DNA from 3 places in the Pseudooceanicola sp. NS-SX8 genome. Region 2 is predicted to be linked to each of the others. Evidence: riboswitches for the same ligand, from Rfam matches in the RefSeq annotation. Region 2 holds a riboswitch; each other region holds the start of a gene.
The links. Region 2 has a riboswitch for cobalamin ahead of AC2IR1_RS05685 (TonB-dependent receptor plug domain-containing protein). Riboswitches for the same ligand answer to the same signal wherever they lie in the genome.

Region 1: linked by a shared signal. The riboswitch ahead of AC2IR1_RS05220 (5-methyltetrahydropteroyltriglutamate--homocysteine S-methyltransferase) and the one ahead of AC2IR1_RS05685 (TonB-dependent receptor plug domain-containing protein) in region 2 are both predicted to bind cobalamin.
Region 3: linked by a shared signal. The riboswitch ahead of nrdH (glutaredoxin-like protein NrdH) and the one ahead of AC2IR1_RS05685 (TonB-dependent receptor plug domain-containing protein) in region 2 are both predicted to bind cobalamin.

Annotation. Positions count from the first base shown of each region.
Region 1 is NZ_CM170819.1:1,126,383-1,131,267, reverse strand. Features, by position in the region: gene AC2IR1_RS05235 (TRAP transporter large permease) at 1-384, opposite strand, end outside; gene AC2IR1_RS05230 (TRAP transporter small permease) at 377-889, opposite strand; gene AC2IR1_RS05225 (TRAP transporter substrate-binding protein) at 886-1,866, opposite strand; gene AC2IR1_RS05220 (5-methyltetrahydropteroyltriglutamate--homocysteine S-methyltransferase) at 1,871-3,016, opposite strand; cobalamin riboswitch at 3,145-3,352, opposite strand; gene AC2IR1_RS05215 (IclR family transcriptional regulator) at 3,982-4,797, opposite strand.
Region 2 is NZ_CM170819.1:1,233,026-1,237,910, forward strand. Features, by position in the region: gene AC2IR1_RS05675 (FecCD family ABC transporter permease) at 1-608, opposite strand, end outside; gene AC2IR1_RS05680 (ABC transporter substrate-binding protein) at 605-1,420, opposite strand; gene AC2IR1_RS05685 (TonB-dependent receptor plug domain-containing protein) at 1,420-3,279, opposite strand; cobalamin riboswitch at 3,414-3,619, opposite strand; gene AC2IR1_RS05690 (SCO family protein) at 3,698-4,291, opposite strand; gene AC2IR1_RS05695 (copper chaperone PCu(A)C) at 4,351-4,885, opposite strand, start outside.
Region 3 is NZ_CM170819.1:4,788,815-4,793,699, forward strand. Features, by position in the region: gene nrdE (class 1b ribonucleoside-diphosphate reductase subunit alpha) at 1-1,640, opposite strand, end outside; gene nrdI (class Ib ribonucleoside-diphosphate reductase assembly flavoprotein NrdI) at 1,616-2,038, opposite strand; gene nrdH (glutaredoxin-like protein NrdH) at 2,054-2,275, opposite strand; cobalamin riboswitch at 2,370-2,560, opposite strand; gene AC2IR1_RS22000 (FGGY-family carbohydrate kinase) at 2,660-4,030, opposite strand; gene AC2IR1_RS22005 (L-rhamnose mutarotase) at 4,041-4,355, opposite strand; gene AC2IR1_RS22010 (ABC transporter permease) at 4,355-4,885, opposite strand, start outside.

The DNA.
Region 1 (4,885 bases), 110 kb from region 2:
GGAGACCCTGCCCATCGTCAGGGCCGAAGCGATCGAAGACCCCGACAGCGCCGCGAAAGCGCCGCAGCCCAGCAGTGTCGCCATCGCCAACCCGCCCCTGAACCTGCCGACGAGGGAATAGGCAGCCGTATAGAGCGCCGCGCTGAGGCCGGTGCGGCTTGCCAGCGTGCCCATCAGGATGAACAGCGGGATGACGATCAGGTCGAACTTGGAGGCAAGGGTGAAGGTCTCCGAGGCAAGGAGGCTGAAGGCGGCCTGTGGCCCCGAGAGTATCCAGATCCCACCAAGCCCGACGCTGAACATGGCCAGGGCCACGGGGACGCGCAGCAGGATCATGAGCACCAGCAGGGACAGCCCCACCAGGCCGGTCATAGCGTCACTCATTCCGGGGCCTCCCTGGCCCTTCGCCCCCGAAGCAGGCGCGTGCCATGGCGGACAACGCAGCGATGACCGCCATGGCTGCCAGCAGGTACTGGAAGGGTGCACGCGGCAAGCCCAGGATGTTGGTCGACAGGGACAGCATCGAGGACAGCGCCGCAGCCTCTGCCAGCGTCCAGGCAAGGGCGCCATAGATCAGGGCCGCAAGGGCCGAAGTGAACCTGTCCATGGCGCCATTGATCAGCGAAGGAAGAGCGGGGCGCAAAAGCTCCACCCGGATCTGGGCATCCTGCCGTTCCAGCATGGCAACCGCACCGAAGGTCGCGAGGACCATGACCATTTCCGCCAGGTCCTGCGCGCCGAAGAGCGGCACGCCCAGGGCCCGCCCGGCGACATCGGCAAAGAGCAGTAGTGTCAGCAAGAGGATGGACAGCGCAGACCCCGCACCGGCGAGGTGGGCGAGACCGCCCACCCCCCGATCAATCGCGCGCACCAAGGCAGGGGCGGTCATTCGCCCCCCTGCATCACGGCGAGGGCTTCGGACGCGCCAAGCTCTTCGAGCTTTTCCCTGGTGAACGGTGCAAGTACCGCCCGGAAGGCTGCTGCCTCGTCTTCCGTCAGATCCGTCACGATCCCGTCGGCCCGGTTTCGCAGATCCGCGATCGCGGCCTCGCCCCTGGCATTCCACAGCGCCTCGGCGTGGCGGGAAAGATCCCGACCGGATGCCGCATCAAGCGCCGCGCGTTCCCTTTCAGGCAGGGCATCGATGCGGCGGGAGTTGGCCACCACGTAGAACCCTTGATTGCCGAGCGGAATGCCGAGGGTGACATGGCTCAGAACCTCGTCCAGCTTGAAGTCCGAAATCCCGCTGGAGCCCATGATCACGCCGTCGATCAGCCCGGTCTGCAGCGCATTGTAGACGTCCCCCGCCGGCATCTGCACCGGCGTCGCCCCAAGCGCCCGGACGACCTCCCCGGTGATCGAGCCCGAGACGCGGATCTTCAGACCGGAGAGATCCTCGGGCCTGCGAACGACCCTGTCGCGCAGGATCAGGACCGAGGCTTCTGCCGTCCACAGCGCGAGCGGCGTGGTCGCCGGGAACTCCCTGCGGATCACCCCGGCATCCCAGCCGTTCCACAGCATGTCAGCGCCCGTCATGCCCGCAGGCAAGGCACCGGGCAATTCGGTCAGCATGGTCAGCGGAAATTGCGAGGAGGTATATCCCGGCAAGCCCCAGACGATATCGGCGACACCCTGAACCGCACGGACATATTGCTCGGCAGGTCCAGCGCCCAGCTTGCCACCGGGATAGGTCTCGATCACCAGACCGGCGTCGGCCACCCCTTCGGTCAGCGGATCGACGATCGCAGCTGTCAGCGTGTGGGTGGGCGGTACGAAATGGGCGAACTTCAGCGTCTCGGCGCACAGCCCGGCAGGCACACCGAGAGAGGCCGCAAAAGCGGCCGCCTTCAGGATCTTCATGGTCATGACCTCAGACTTCGTTCCAGATCTCTTCGGCGACCTTGACCACCAGCTCCAGCTTCCGCTTCTCGTCATCCACGGTGATGTTGTTGCCGTGTTCGGTCGAGGAGAAACCACACTGCGGGGCGACCCCCAGCTGATCGATATCGACGTATTTCGAAGCCTCGTCGTACTTGGACTTGATCCAGTCCATGCTTTCCAGCTCGCCATGCTTGGTGGTTATGAAGCCGGGCATGACCCGCTTGTTCCCCTTGGGCAGCTTGGCCAGCGGCTCCAGCCCGCCTGCGCGCTCGGTGTCGTACTCCATCAGATAGACATCGACAGAGGTCGTGTTGAAGATCGCATCGGCCGCAAAGTGATAGCCGCCTTCGGCCACATGGGACGAGCGGAAATTGCCCCGGCACATGTGCATGCCGATGATCAGGTCATCGGGGCGGTCCTTGATCGCCTCCTCCAGCATCCAGGCATATTTCATCACCAGTTCGTCCGGATCCTGCCCCATGGCACGACGCTGCTCGCGTTGCTTGGGGTCGCCCAGGTAGGCAAAGAAGATGTCATCCAGTTGCAGGTAGCGGCAGCCCACGTCGTAGAAGGCCTGCACGGCCTTGCGATAGGTCTGGGCGATATCATGGAACATCAGTTCCTGATCCCGATAGGGCTCATATTCGATGTTCTCCGCTTCCATCCGGAAATGGCAGGCCGAGGGGCCGGGGATGGAAATCTTGGGAATGCCGTCGCCGGGGGACAACTGCTCCGCCAGGAAGGTGTAGTGGCGCAGCATCGGGTGATCTTCGGGGAAGTCGAGCGGCCCGGTCAGATGCGCCTCGATCGGTGGGGTCTTGTATTCGGTCTTGAAGGGAAGGCTCCGGCTGGACGGTTTCATGTCCAGCCCGGTCAGCATGCCCATGAAGTCATAGTGCCAGAAGGCACGGCGCACCTCTCCATCCGTGAAGACATGCAGTCCGGCTTCCTTTTGCAGCTTCACCAGATCGCGGACTGCCATGTCCTCGACGCAGGTCAGTTCCTCGTCGAAGATGCCGCGTTCGCGGAGCTCTCGCACAGGTTCGGGCCGCAGGAGCGAGCCGACATGATCTGCCCGGTAAGGCGCTTTGCGTTTGGGGGTTTCAGGGATGATCTTGGAATCATGTGCCGTCATGACATACCTCTTCGGATGACACCGGGCCGCGCCCGAATGCCGTGCAGGAAAAGGCCCTGCACCAGGCAGGACCCGCGGAATGTCACCATTACGGAAGAAGCCGCGCCCGATACGCACCCCGCGATCGGAACAGGTGAGCGTTTCAGGCAGGTCTCCTGGCTTCGCGGATCAGTGCCTCTCCCGACCTTCCCGGCGCCTGTCGCACCAGTGGTCTTTCGGGGAGACTCTCCGCTTACAGTTGCGGGGGCAGCTCCGGATTTGGTCCAACACGGTTGTCCCTCACCGGATTCCCTATTCTCCGCAGCTTCCTGCGGCACCTGAAATCGCGGGGAGTATGCGGCTTGCGGGCAGGCCGGTCAATCTGGCCAGCGGCCCATTCCCTGCAACAAGATCATTAGCGCCGCTCACACGGCAGTCCGGCCCGCGCGGAGGAAACCCAGAGCTTCGACATCAAAGGAGCCCCGCGCGAAGGCCGAGCAACGGATCGTGATCCCGGGATATGAAGCGCAAGGCGAGGCCTCGCGCTACGGCCAGAGCGCGGCCCTTCAGGACATCATATCGGGAACGGAAAATCCAAAATCAGCAGACACCGAGTTGCAAGATCGGAAGGTGTCCGAATGATCTCAGCTGGCTGTTTCGGGAAGTGGCGCACCGGGGAGGATCGTTCGAACAACACAAGAACAACGAGTTATTGTGAGAACATATCAAGCGCGGACGCAACAAATTCAATGACTTGAGACGACATTGGGAACACAGAGATTGGGTCCATCTGCGCACCTGACACACTCGCAACATGCCCAGACTCACCACTTCATCGGGCATCAATGAAGTCCCCCTGATATTCGCAACTGCAGCCCTCAACAGCTACATAGCGCTCGGCATACCTATCACGGAAGTTGTGGGATACCTCCGTCTGGGGAAGGGTAGGTCTCGGCCATCGACCGGTTTGTGCAAAAGAGACCCTGTTAACGACCGGCCCATCCCAGCTCCGCCGACATGCGCTGGCTCTCTTTAAGCAACATCTGCATCAGACGGTTGTCCGGCGACAGGCCAAACTCGGACGAGAAGCCCATGGCGGTGAAGGTGAATTGCAGTCGCCCATTGAAGTCGATCACCGGGAAAGACGCCGCGTTCAGACCGATGTGCGGACTGTCTTCCAGGCTCGCATAGCCCTGTGCCCGGATGCGCTCGGCTGCGGCCTGCCATTCCTCGAAGGTGGTCGGCAGGCTGTGGTGCGCCGCGCGATATCCGCTGCGCAGCTCTTCGCGGATGCCGCTGGCAATGATATCTTCCGGCAGGTAGGCCGAGAACAGCATCCCCGCCGCGCTGGTCAACAGGCGATGCGTCCCGCCGGGATAGAGCGGAACCTGGATATCGAAGGTGCCGCGATGCACCTGCACAATGGCCGGGCGCTCGAAGTCCCAGACGCTGAGTGTCATCAGCAAGGCGTTATCACGGGCGATGTTCTGTAGGTCGTTCGAGGCGCGGTTGAGTGGATCGAAGCTGCGCATCCGGGCCGCACCCAGTGTGAGGGCGAAGGGCCCCAACAGGTAGCGGCCCTGCCCTGTCTCCTGCTCGACCAGGCCCAACTCTTTCAGGCTGACCAGGTAGGCATGCAACTGACCACCCGGCAGACCAGTCATGTCCGACAACTCTTTCAGCATCAGCGGACGTGGAGAGCCGATCATCCCCTTCAGGATGCGCCCGGCAGTGTCGATGGACTGGATCCCGCGCTTTGATGTCGCGGCCTCGGTCGCCTTGGGGGCCGGGCTGTCACCCATGTCTCTGTCTCCTGCGTCTTCCTGCTCGCCGACGGTTGTAGGACCACGGAGGCGGATTGGGCAAGCAACTTACCTCAGTTTCCGATCA
Region 2 (4,885 bases):
CCCGCCAGCAACAGGATGCCCACGGCCATGAAGGGTGCAGCCAGGAGGACATGCGTCATCGACCTGTCAGCGAGCGATCCCATCAGCCAGAACACGATCTCGGAGGTTGCGAAAGGATTGGGAGAGAGGTTCAGCACCAGCTGTGTCAATGCGCCCGAGGTGGCGGAAATCGCGATCCCGGCGAGGATCAGCGTCAGGGTGTCGCCCCGTGCACCCGACAGCGCGAGCAGGATCAGCACGGCCAGCAATGCAAACCCCAGGGCCATCAGCGGCAGGGCCAGTGCAAAGGCCGCCGACAACCCGGTCTGGATCGCGATGACCGCGCCAAGTGCTGCCGAAGAGGAAATGCCGATGAGCCCCGGTTCGGCCAGCGGATTGCGCAGGTAGCCCTGCAGTGCGGCGCCGGACAGTCCGAGGGACGCACCGATCATCAGCCCCAGAAGCATGCGGGGCAGGCGAATTTCCTGCATGACGAGGACGAGCGGCCCGCCATCGCCAAAGAGGGCGCGGAAGGAAGCGGAGAGCCCTGCATCCGCAGGCCCGACGGTCAGCGACGCCAGGGACAGCAGCAGGACGAGGGTGATGAGAAGGGCAGCCAGGCGGCTCATTTGACGGTCTTCCGGAATGCGGTGAGGTCTTCGATGGCGCGCAGCACGTGCGGGGTGCCGCAGATCCAGTCCCTGTCGGTCACCGCGCGGCCTGCGGCGCGTTCGCGCAGGGCTTCGACGACGGGATGCTGCAGGATCTCTTCGGACCGGGAGGCGCCGGGGTAGGGGGTGCCGGTGATGATCGCGTCGGGCTCGGCCATGGCCAGCAGTTCCAGCGGCAGGTGGCCGCCATAGCTGTCGCCCGCGATGTTGCTGAACCCGGCGGTGATCAGGATCTCTCCCGCCAGCGTGCGGTCGCCGGTGGTATATCCGTTGGCGTAGTAGATCGCGGCAGAGGGGCGTTCGGACACGTCTTCGCGCAGCGTCTCCAGGCGGGCGGTGAAATCGTCCGCCAGGGCGCGGGCGCGGTCTTCGTGACCGATCGCGCGTCCGATGGTCATGATCCGGTCGGGGATGTCGTCCAGGCTGGAGGCCGGGGGCACCTCGACCACGCGGGTTCCCAGGCGTTTCAGCATCTCCACCGCCGCGCGGGACGTGTAGGTGCCCGACAGGACAAGGTCGGGTTTCATCAGCCAGATCTCTTCGGCCCGGCCATGGTTGACGGGATAGTCCATCGCGTCTTCCGCCATGGCGGAACTGCGCGGGTCGCGGGAGATCCAGGAGATGGAAAGAAGCTGGCCGGGGTCGGCCAGCATCATGGCAAGCTGATCGGTGCAGAGGTTCATCGAAACGACGCGCCGCGGGGCCTCCTGCGCTCCGGCCGGGCTGGCCAGGGCGGCGAGAAGGGCAAGGATCGCGGCGCGCCGGATCATCAGAACGTTCCGCGGACGCCGAAGTAGATCGCGCGGTCAGAGGTGCCGTAGCCGCTGACGGTCTCGTATTCCTCGTCCAGCAGGTTTTCCACCCGGACATAGGCCTCGGTCTGCGCGTTCAGCATGTAGCCGAAGTTGAGGTTCACCAGGGTGTAGTCGGGCAGGGTCGCGCTGCTGTCCACGGTGTCGATGACGCGCTGGACGGAAAGGCCGGCGGTCATGCGGTCGGTCAGGTCGGCGTTCAGGCTGACGTTGATGTCGTGCAGCGGCACGCGCACCAGGCGATCCCCATCGGCGTCATGGGCCTTGGTGTAGGTGTAGTTCGCCGTCAGCCGCAGGTTCGGCGTGAAGGTGTAACCCCCCGAAAGCTCGACCCCTTCCATGGTGCTGGTGCCTTCGACCTGCTGGTAGGTGGAGGTGCTGCTGGACCACTGGATCAGGTCGGTGATCTCCGTGTGGAACAGGGTCGCCTTCACGAAGGCCGTCTCACCGAAGCGTTTCTCGATCCCCACCTCGTAGGTTTCCGAGGTCTCGGGGTCGAGGTCGGGGTTGCCGTAATAGGCCGAGTAGAGCTCGTAGAGGGAGGGCGCGCGGAACCCGGTGCCGCCTGCGAAGCGCAGGATCAGGTCATCGCTCGGACGATAGGCGACGGAGAGCCGCCCGCTGGTGTGCCCGCCGAAGGTCGAGTGATCGTCCTGGCGCACCGAGGCGACCACGTCGAGCTGATCTGTCGGTGCCCACTTGCCTTCGGTGAAGATCCCGTAGGTCTTGTAGTCCGCGTCTTCGGTGCTGCCGTCGTAGCTTTCGCGGGTCGCATCGCCGCCGAAGGACAGGTCGAAGGTCGGGCCGAGCGCCATGGTCCCGACGTAGGAGAGGGAGCTGCGCTCACCCAGGTAGGGGGTCGCGTAGCCGTCGCTGTAGCTGGTGCGGTCGTTGCGGTAGTATTGCAGGGCGAATTCGTTCTCCACCGCGCCGGTGGTCAGCTTCGCAAAGGCGCGCAGGCCCAGCTGTTCCGCCTCGTTGTATTCGTCCGGCGTGCCGTCGCCCAGCACGTAGGCGGTGCCGTTCCAGGCATAGCCGTCGTAATCGCCCTTCGATTTCTGCCAGAAACCGGCCATGCCGACGGTCAGATCGTCGGAGACGTCGTATTCGCCGGCAAAGGACAGGCGGGTGGCCACGGTGCCGTCGGCCTCGGTGTTGCCGTCGTTCTCATCCGCGGCGGAGAAACCGTCGGAGGTGACGTGGCTGATCGTGGCGGCAAAGCTGCCGCGCTCGCCCAGCCAGGAGGAGTTGAACGAAAGGCGCGCGGTGTTGTAGCTGCCCAGTTCCGCCGCGTAGCGGTTGGTCACGCCCAGTTCGGTCGCACGGTTGGTGGTGATGTTGATCACCCCGGCAATTGCGGACGATCCGTAAAGCGCCGATTGCGCACCCTTCAGGACTTCGATCCGGCAGACGTCGGCGGTGCTCAGGTTCGCCCAGTCGAAGGAGATCTGGGTGGAGGACGGATCGTTCACGTCGATGCCGTCGACATAGACGCCGATATAGGCCCCCGCCGCGCCACGGATGCGCAGGGTGGAGGTGGTTCCGGCCGGACCGTTGGTGCTGATCGAAATGCCGGGCAGGGTGTTCAGGAAGTCGACCAGGCGCACTTCACCGGCTTCGCGGATCTCGTCTTCCTCGATCACTTCGACGGTGGAGCCGGATTTGTCGACCTCGGTCGCCTCGCGGTTGGCGGTGACGGTGATCGCGTCGAGTTCGACGACGTCCTGGGCCCGGGTTGCGGTGCCGGTCAGGGCAATGGCCAGGGTCACGGTCGTCAGGGCGGTGGTCTGCGCAAGGGCGCGCTGGAACGCTGTCATGTACTTTCCCTTCGTATTCCCGGCCTCACCGGGAGAAGCATGTCGGGCTGTCTGGGAAGGGAAGTGCCTGCCGCAGACGGTTGCGATGCCACCGCTACGGAAGGTCCGTCGCCTCGGACGCGCCCCGCGCCCGGACTGGGTGATCGGCCTCGGCAGGTCTCCTGACTTGCGGGTCACGGCTCTTCCGGGTCTTCCCGCCGCAGTGGTTGCAGCAGTGACATGGTCCGGCGTCGCTCTCCGCCTACAGTTGCGGGGGCAGCTGCGGAATTGGGGCTGTCCCCCTCACCGCATTCCCTATTCACCGGACCCTTGGGTCCGGACCGAAGCGGAAATCTGCCTAGAGCAGGGAATCGATTTCGGCAAGAGCCCTGTCCGAGGCGGCCCCGGGCATCGGCATTCGCGCCACAGGCGCAGGAGGTCAGCCGTTCAGCAGGCGGCGGATCTTGCCGACGGCACGATCGTAATCCTCCTGGTAGCCGATCGGTTCGAAGAAGCGCCCCTTGCGGTCGAACAGCAGCACGGAGGCGGAGTGATCCATCGTGTAATCTCCGTCCTCCAGCTCCACCTTGCGGGCGTAGATGCGGAAGGCCTTGATCGCCTTGGCGATTTCCTCCGGATCGCCGGCCACGCCCTGCACGTCGGGCACCCAGGAGGTGTAGTCGCGCAGCTGCTCCACTGTGTCGCGTTCGGGATCGACGGTGATGAAGAAGACGCGGATCTGCTGCCCGGTGGAGGCGAGGTCCTCTTGCCAGGTGGCGATATCGCCCAATGTCGTCGGGCAGACCTCGGGGCAGTGGGTGAAGCCGAAGAAGACCGCGCTAGGTTCGCCCTTCAGGCTGTCTTCGGTGAAGGGCACGCCCGCGGTGGTCATCAGGGTGTAGTCGCCGCGCCCCAGGTCCTCGGCGAGGGAGCGGTTCAGCATGGGCTGGAAGACCTTGAAGCTTGCGAAGGCGATCAGGGCGGCGCCGGCCAGGATCCAGAGCCCGAGGATGGCAGCTTTCTTGGCGTTCATTGCAGGGGTCCTTTCCGTGTGGCTGTCCAGCCCCGCGCGGGGCGCGGGGCCGGGGCTGTTCAGTGGCTCATGTGCTCATGCGCGGACTTGGCATTGGGGGCGCCGATCTCCAGCTGCATGGTGGTCTCCCCGGCCTTTTCAAAGACCAGCTTGACGGCGACCTCGTCACCTTCGACGAGCGGCTGCTGAAGGTCCATGAACATGATGTGGTAACCGCCCGGTTTCAGTTCGACCGTTTCGCCAGCGGGAATTGCAAGGCCGTCGGACAGCGCACGCATCTTCATGACCCCGTTGATCATCGACATTTCGTGCACCTCTGTCCGCCCGGCGATGCTGCTTTCGGCGGCAATCAGGCGATCATCGGCGGTGCCGGTGTTGGTGATCGTCAGGAACCCGCCCGCAACAGGTGCATTGGGCAGGGTCGCGCGGGAAAAGCCGCCGCTGAGCGTCAGATCGCCAAGCGTCACATCGTGCATCGCCATGTGGCTGTGATCCATGCCCATGGTTTCGTCGGCGACCAGCAGCAGGTCCGGCGCCTGGCCGGTGGTCAGCGTCTGGTCGTGCAGCGCGGCGCCGATGCCGCGGGGCAGGGTG
Region 3 (4,885 bases), 1.4 Mb from region 2:
TCTTCGCTTTCGGGCAGCCAGTCGCGGGTCACGTATTTGTCGAAGAAGGTGCCGTCGGCATAGGTCGAGGTTTCGAAGCCCTTGAACCGGATGCCGGTTTCCTTCGCGAGGGCGCAGGAGGCGCGGATCGCGTGGAAGGCCACGGCGGCGAAATAGGCGGAGGTGAATTCCACCCCTTCCGGGCTGCCGTAGTGGATGCGTTCGCGCGCCAGGAAGCCGTGCAGGTTCATCTGGCCCAGGCCGATGGCATGACTTTCGTCATTGCCGCGCCGGATCGAGGGCACGGAGTCGATCGAGGACATTTCCGACACTGCCGTCAGGGCGCGGATCGCGGCCTCCACCGTCTGGCCCAGGTCGGGGCCGTCCATGGTGCGCGCGATGTTCAGCGAGCCGAGGTTGCAGGAAATATCGGTGCCCAGGTGATCGTAGGAAAGGTCATCCTTGAAGGTCGACGCCTCGCTCACCTGCAGGATTTCCGAGCAGAGGTTGGACATGGTGATGCGGCCCGCAATGGGGTTCGCGGCATTCACCGTGTCTTCGAACATGATGTAGGGATAGCCGCTTTCGAACTGGATCTCCGCCAGGGTCTGGAAGAATTCCCGCGCGTTGATCTTCTTCTTGCGGATGCGCTTGTCCTCGACCATCTCGTCATATTTCTCGGTCACCGAGATTTCCGAGAAGGGCTTGCCGTAGACCTTTTCCACGTCGTGCGGCGAGAAGAGGTACATCGGTGCGTTCTTCTTCGCCAGTTCGAAGGTCACGTCGGGGATGACCACGCCGAGGGAGAGCGTCTTGATGCGGATCTTCTCATCCGCGTTCTCGCGCTTGGTGTCGAGGAAGCGCAGGATGTCGGGGTGGTGGGCGTTGAGGTACACGGCCCCTGCCCCTTGGCGCGCGCCAAGCTGGTTGGCGTAGGAGAAGCTGTCTTCGAGCAGTTTCATGATCGGGATGACGCCGGAGGACTGGTTCTCGATACCCTTGATCGGCGCACCGTGTTCCCGGATGTTGGTCAGCATCAAGGCCACGCCGCCGCCGCGCTTGGACAGCTGCAGGGCCGAGTTGATGCCGCGCCCGATGCTTTCCATGTTGTCTTCGAGGCGGAGCAGGAAGCAGGAGACCAGCTCGCCCCGGCTCTTCTTGCCGGCGTTGAGGAAGGTGGGGGTGGCAGGCTGGAAGCGGCCCGACAGGATCTCTTCCATCATCGACATGGCGAGCTTCTGATCGCCGCGCGCCAGCGCGAGGGAGACCATCACCACGCGGTCCTCGTAGCGTTCAAGGTAGCGTTGCCCGTCGCGGGTCTTCAGCGTGTAGCTGGTGTAGTACTTGAAGGCGCCGAGGAAGGTCGGGAAGCGGAACTTCTTCTTGTAGGCGGCATCCCAGATCGCGGCCAGGAAATCACGGGGGTAGGCCGCCAGGACCTCTGCCTCGTAATAGCCCTCGTCGACCAGGTATTCGAGCTTCTCGTCCAGCGAATGGAAGAAGACGGTGTTCTGGTTCACATGGGTCAGGAAGTACTGCCGCGCCGCCATGCGATCGGCGTCGAAGCGGATCTGCCCCTCGCCGTCGTAGAGGTTCAGCATGGCGTTCAGCGCGTGGTAGTCGAGGCCGGACTCGGTCAGGCTGTCGTGGCGGTCAAGCATTGGGTCCCCCAGAATGCGTCGAGCCCGTCACGGATGCGGGCAAAATCCCTGGCCGTGCCGGCCAGTTCGAACTTGGTGAGCAGCGGAACTTGGCACTTGCGGGAAATCACGTCCCCCGCAAGGCCGTAGGTGGTGCCGAAGTTGCGGTTGCCGGTGCCGATGACGCCGCGGATGCCCGCCCGGTTGGCCGGGTCGTTCAGGAAGCGGATCACCTGTTTCGGCACCGCGCCGCGCCCCTCGCCATCGGCATAGGTGGGGCAGATCAGCACGTATTCGGCAGGCACGGGCGGAAGCGCCTCCTTCGGCGAGACGGGGATACGCAGCGCGGGCCGCCCGAGAGAGGCGATGAAGCGCAGGGTATTCCCGCTGGCGGAAGAGAAGAAGAGCAGCCCGGGCATGGGAAGATCCCCGGATCAGGAGGCGAGGCGGCCGATCATGTCAGGGCGGAAACCGGACCAGTGTTCACCGTCCGCGATCACCACCGGCGCCTGACGGTAGCCGAGCTCGGTCACGCGCGCCATGGCATCCGCGTCCTGCGTCAGGTCGACGACATCGTAGGGCAGGCCCTTGGCGTCGAGCGCGCGGGTGGTGGCGGTGCACTGCACGCAGGCGGGTTTGCTGTAGACGGTGATCATGCTCTGCATCCTCGTTATCACCAGCGGGCAGGGACGCAGAGGCACGGGCCTGCTGGCCCGCTTGCCGATACGCCCCGAACCCACCGTTCGCGGTCAAAATCCAGTGCCTCGGGCAGGTTTCCTGACTCCACGGGTCATCGCGTTTTCCGACCTTCCCGGACCGGGGCCCAGTGGCGATTTCGGAAACGCTCACCGCTTACAGTTGCGGGGGCAGCGCCGGATTTGCACCGGCTTCCCTCTTCGTCGGCGGCAAGGCCACCGGACACCTGAAGCACCCATATCTAGACCATGAGAGGTCGGGGGCGTCAATATGCTGATTTGAAAACCGTCATTCCCGGCGGCCTCGCGGATCGCCAAAGCCTGCAGGGCAGGCAGCGGAGGAGGTCAGGCGTAGTGCATTTCCCGGACCAGTGCCAGCCAGTTTTCCGCGTAATCGCGCAGGGGGGCCGGATCGGCGCAACGGACCTGAGTCGTCCGGGGCAGCGGCGCATCTGCCCCCGCCAGCAGCGCCGCGCCGACACTGGTGCCCGTGGCGGAGGCCGCGATGCGGACCTCGCCCCGCAGCGCCGCCAGCATTGCCGTGAAATCCGCGTTGCGGGCGAAGGGCCCCTCGACGATCACCGGGCCTTCGGCGGCGACCAGGGACAGGCAGGTGTCGGTGACCAACGCGAGATACCACGACAGCGCCAGCATGCGTGCCCCCTCGCCCGAAGGCTGCCGTGTCCAGGCATGGGTGCGCCCCTTGAAGGGCCCGCTGTCGGTGACGACGGAGGGAAGAAGGGCCACGCCGGACAGCACCTCTGCCATGTCGGCCGCCGTCGGGCGCGCGTCGGAGCCGTCCCGGATGACCTCGTAGGCGCGTCCGCCCATGAACCGGGCAGAGGGGACGGGCTGCCCCAGGGCGTTGACATTGACCAGCGTATCGCGCGCGGGATCCATGGTCGGGGTGCGTCCTCCCATGGCCATGGCCACCACCCAGGTTCCGGTGGAAACCACCGAGAAGGGCGCAGGCTGCGCCAGGATATGGGGGTAGAGCGAGGCATTGCTGTCATGTATTCCGCAAAACACCGGCGTGCGCGGCGAAAGCCCGCTCTGCGCCGCGATCCCGGCACTGACATGACCCAGCATGTCGTCGGCGCGATGCGCCGGCGCCATCTTCCCCGCAAGGCCAAGCCGCGCCACGAGGGAGGAGAATTCACCACGGTAGGGGTTCCACAGGTCGGTGTGGCATCCCAGAGAGGTCACATCCGTCGCCATCCGTCCCGTCAGGCGATAACCCCAGTACTGCGGATAGGTCAGGATATGCGCCACCCGGTCGCGCAGCGCGGGATCGGTTTCGAACTGCCAGAAGAGCTGCGCGCCCAGGTTCAGCCCAAGCGGCAGCCTGGGCGATCCGGTTTCGGCAAAGCCCGGACGAATTGCATCGTAATCGCGCGCCAACGTGTCGGGGCCGTCGTGTTCATAGTCCAGCATCGGTGCCGCCAGCCCGCCCGCCGCATCCAGCAGGACCGCACTGGCACCATGGGTCGTGACCGAAATCGCATCGACGCCATGTTCCGCCTGGAACCGCGCCAGGCCATCCAGGAAAAAGGCCCAGTGCCCTTCCAGGTCGACCTGCGGCCAAGGCGGGCCGGGCAGCACGTGATTGGGCCGCGTCAGCACCGCGATTTCTTCCAGGGTGGAACCATCGACCAGGGCCAGCTTGGCGTTGGTCTTGCCCACGTCGATCACGGCGATATGGCGATGCGCGTTCATCCCGCCCCCCTCAGGCCATCAAGAAGACGGTTTCAAGCGCCGTCTCCACCGGGCGGTTGTCCGGATGGGTTTCCATGATGTCGGCCATGTGGGCCCACCAGCGCTGCATGACCGGGTGATCGGGAAGGGCCGCCATGCCGTGATCCGGCGCCCGCCAGAGCACACCGAAGAGCGCGCGCGTTTCGGGATCGTAGTGGATCGAGTAATCCTGCACGCCCGCCTCCTTCAGCAGGGTGACCAGCTCCGGCCAGATCTCGTCGTGGCGGCGGCGGTATTCCTGCAGGCAGCCGGGGTTCAGGACCATGCGGAAGGCGTGCTTTTCCATCAGCCCCTCCGCAGCCGCGACCAGAGCCTGGGCAGGGCAATGACCCCGATGAGCAGCAGGCCGATGAAGATCGACATGACGATGCCCGGCACGTTCAGCAGCCCCAGGCCGAAGGTCACCAGCCCCATGACGAAGGCCGCGATGACAACGCCCCCGATGGTGCCGGAGCCCCCCAGGATGTTGACCCCGCCCAGGACGACCATGGTCACCACCTCCAGCTCCATCCCCGTGGCGATGGAGGGACGGGTGGAGCCGAGCCGGGACGTCAGGCAGACGGCCGCCAGGCCGGACATGAGGCCCGTCAGCAGGAACAGGATCAACTTCACCCGCGCCACCCGGATCCCGGAGAAGAGCGCGGCGGTGGGGTTGTTGCCCACGGCATAGACCGCCCGGCCGAAGTTGGTCTTGTGCAGGACCACCGCATAGATCACCGCCAGTGCGGCGAAGATGGCGAATTCCACCGTGACCACCCAGAAGACGTAGCCCTGACCGAAGACGGCGAAATCGGCGGGGTAACCCCGGAAGGCACC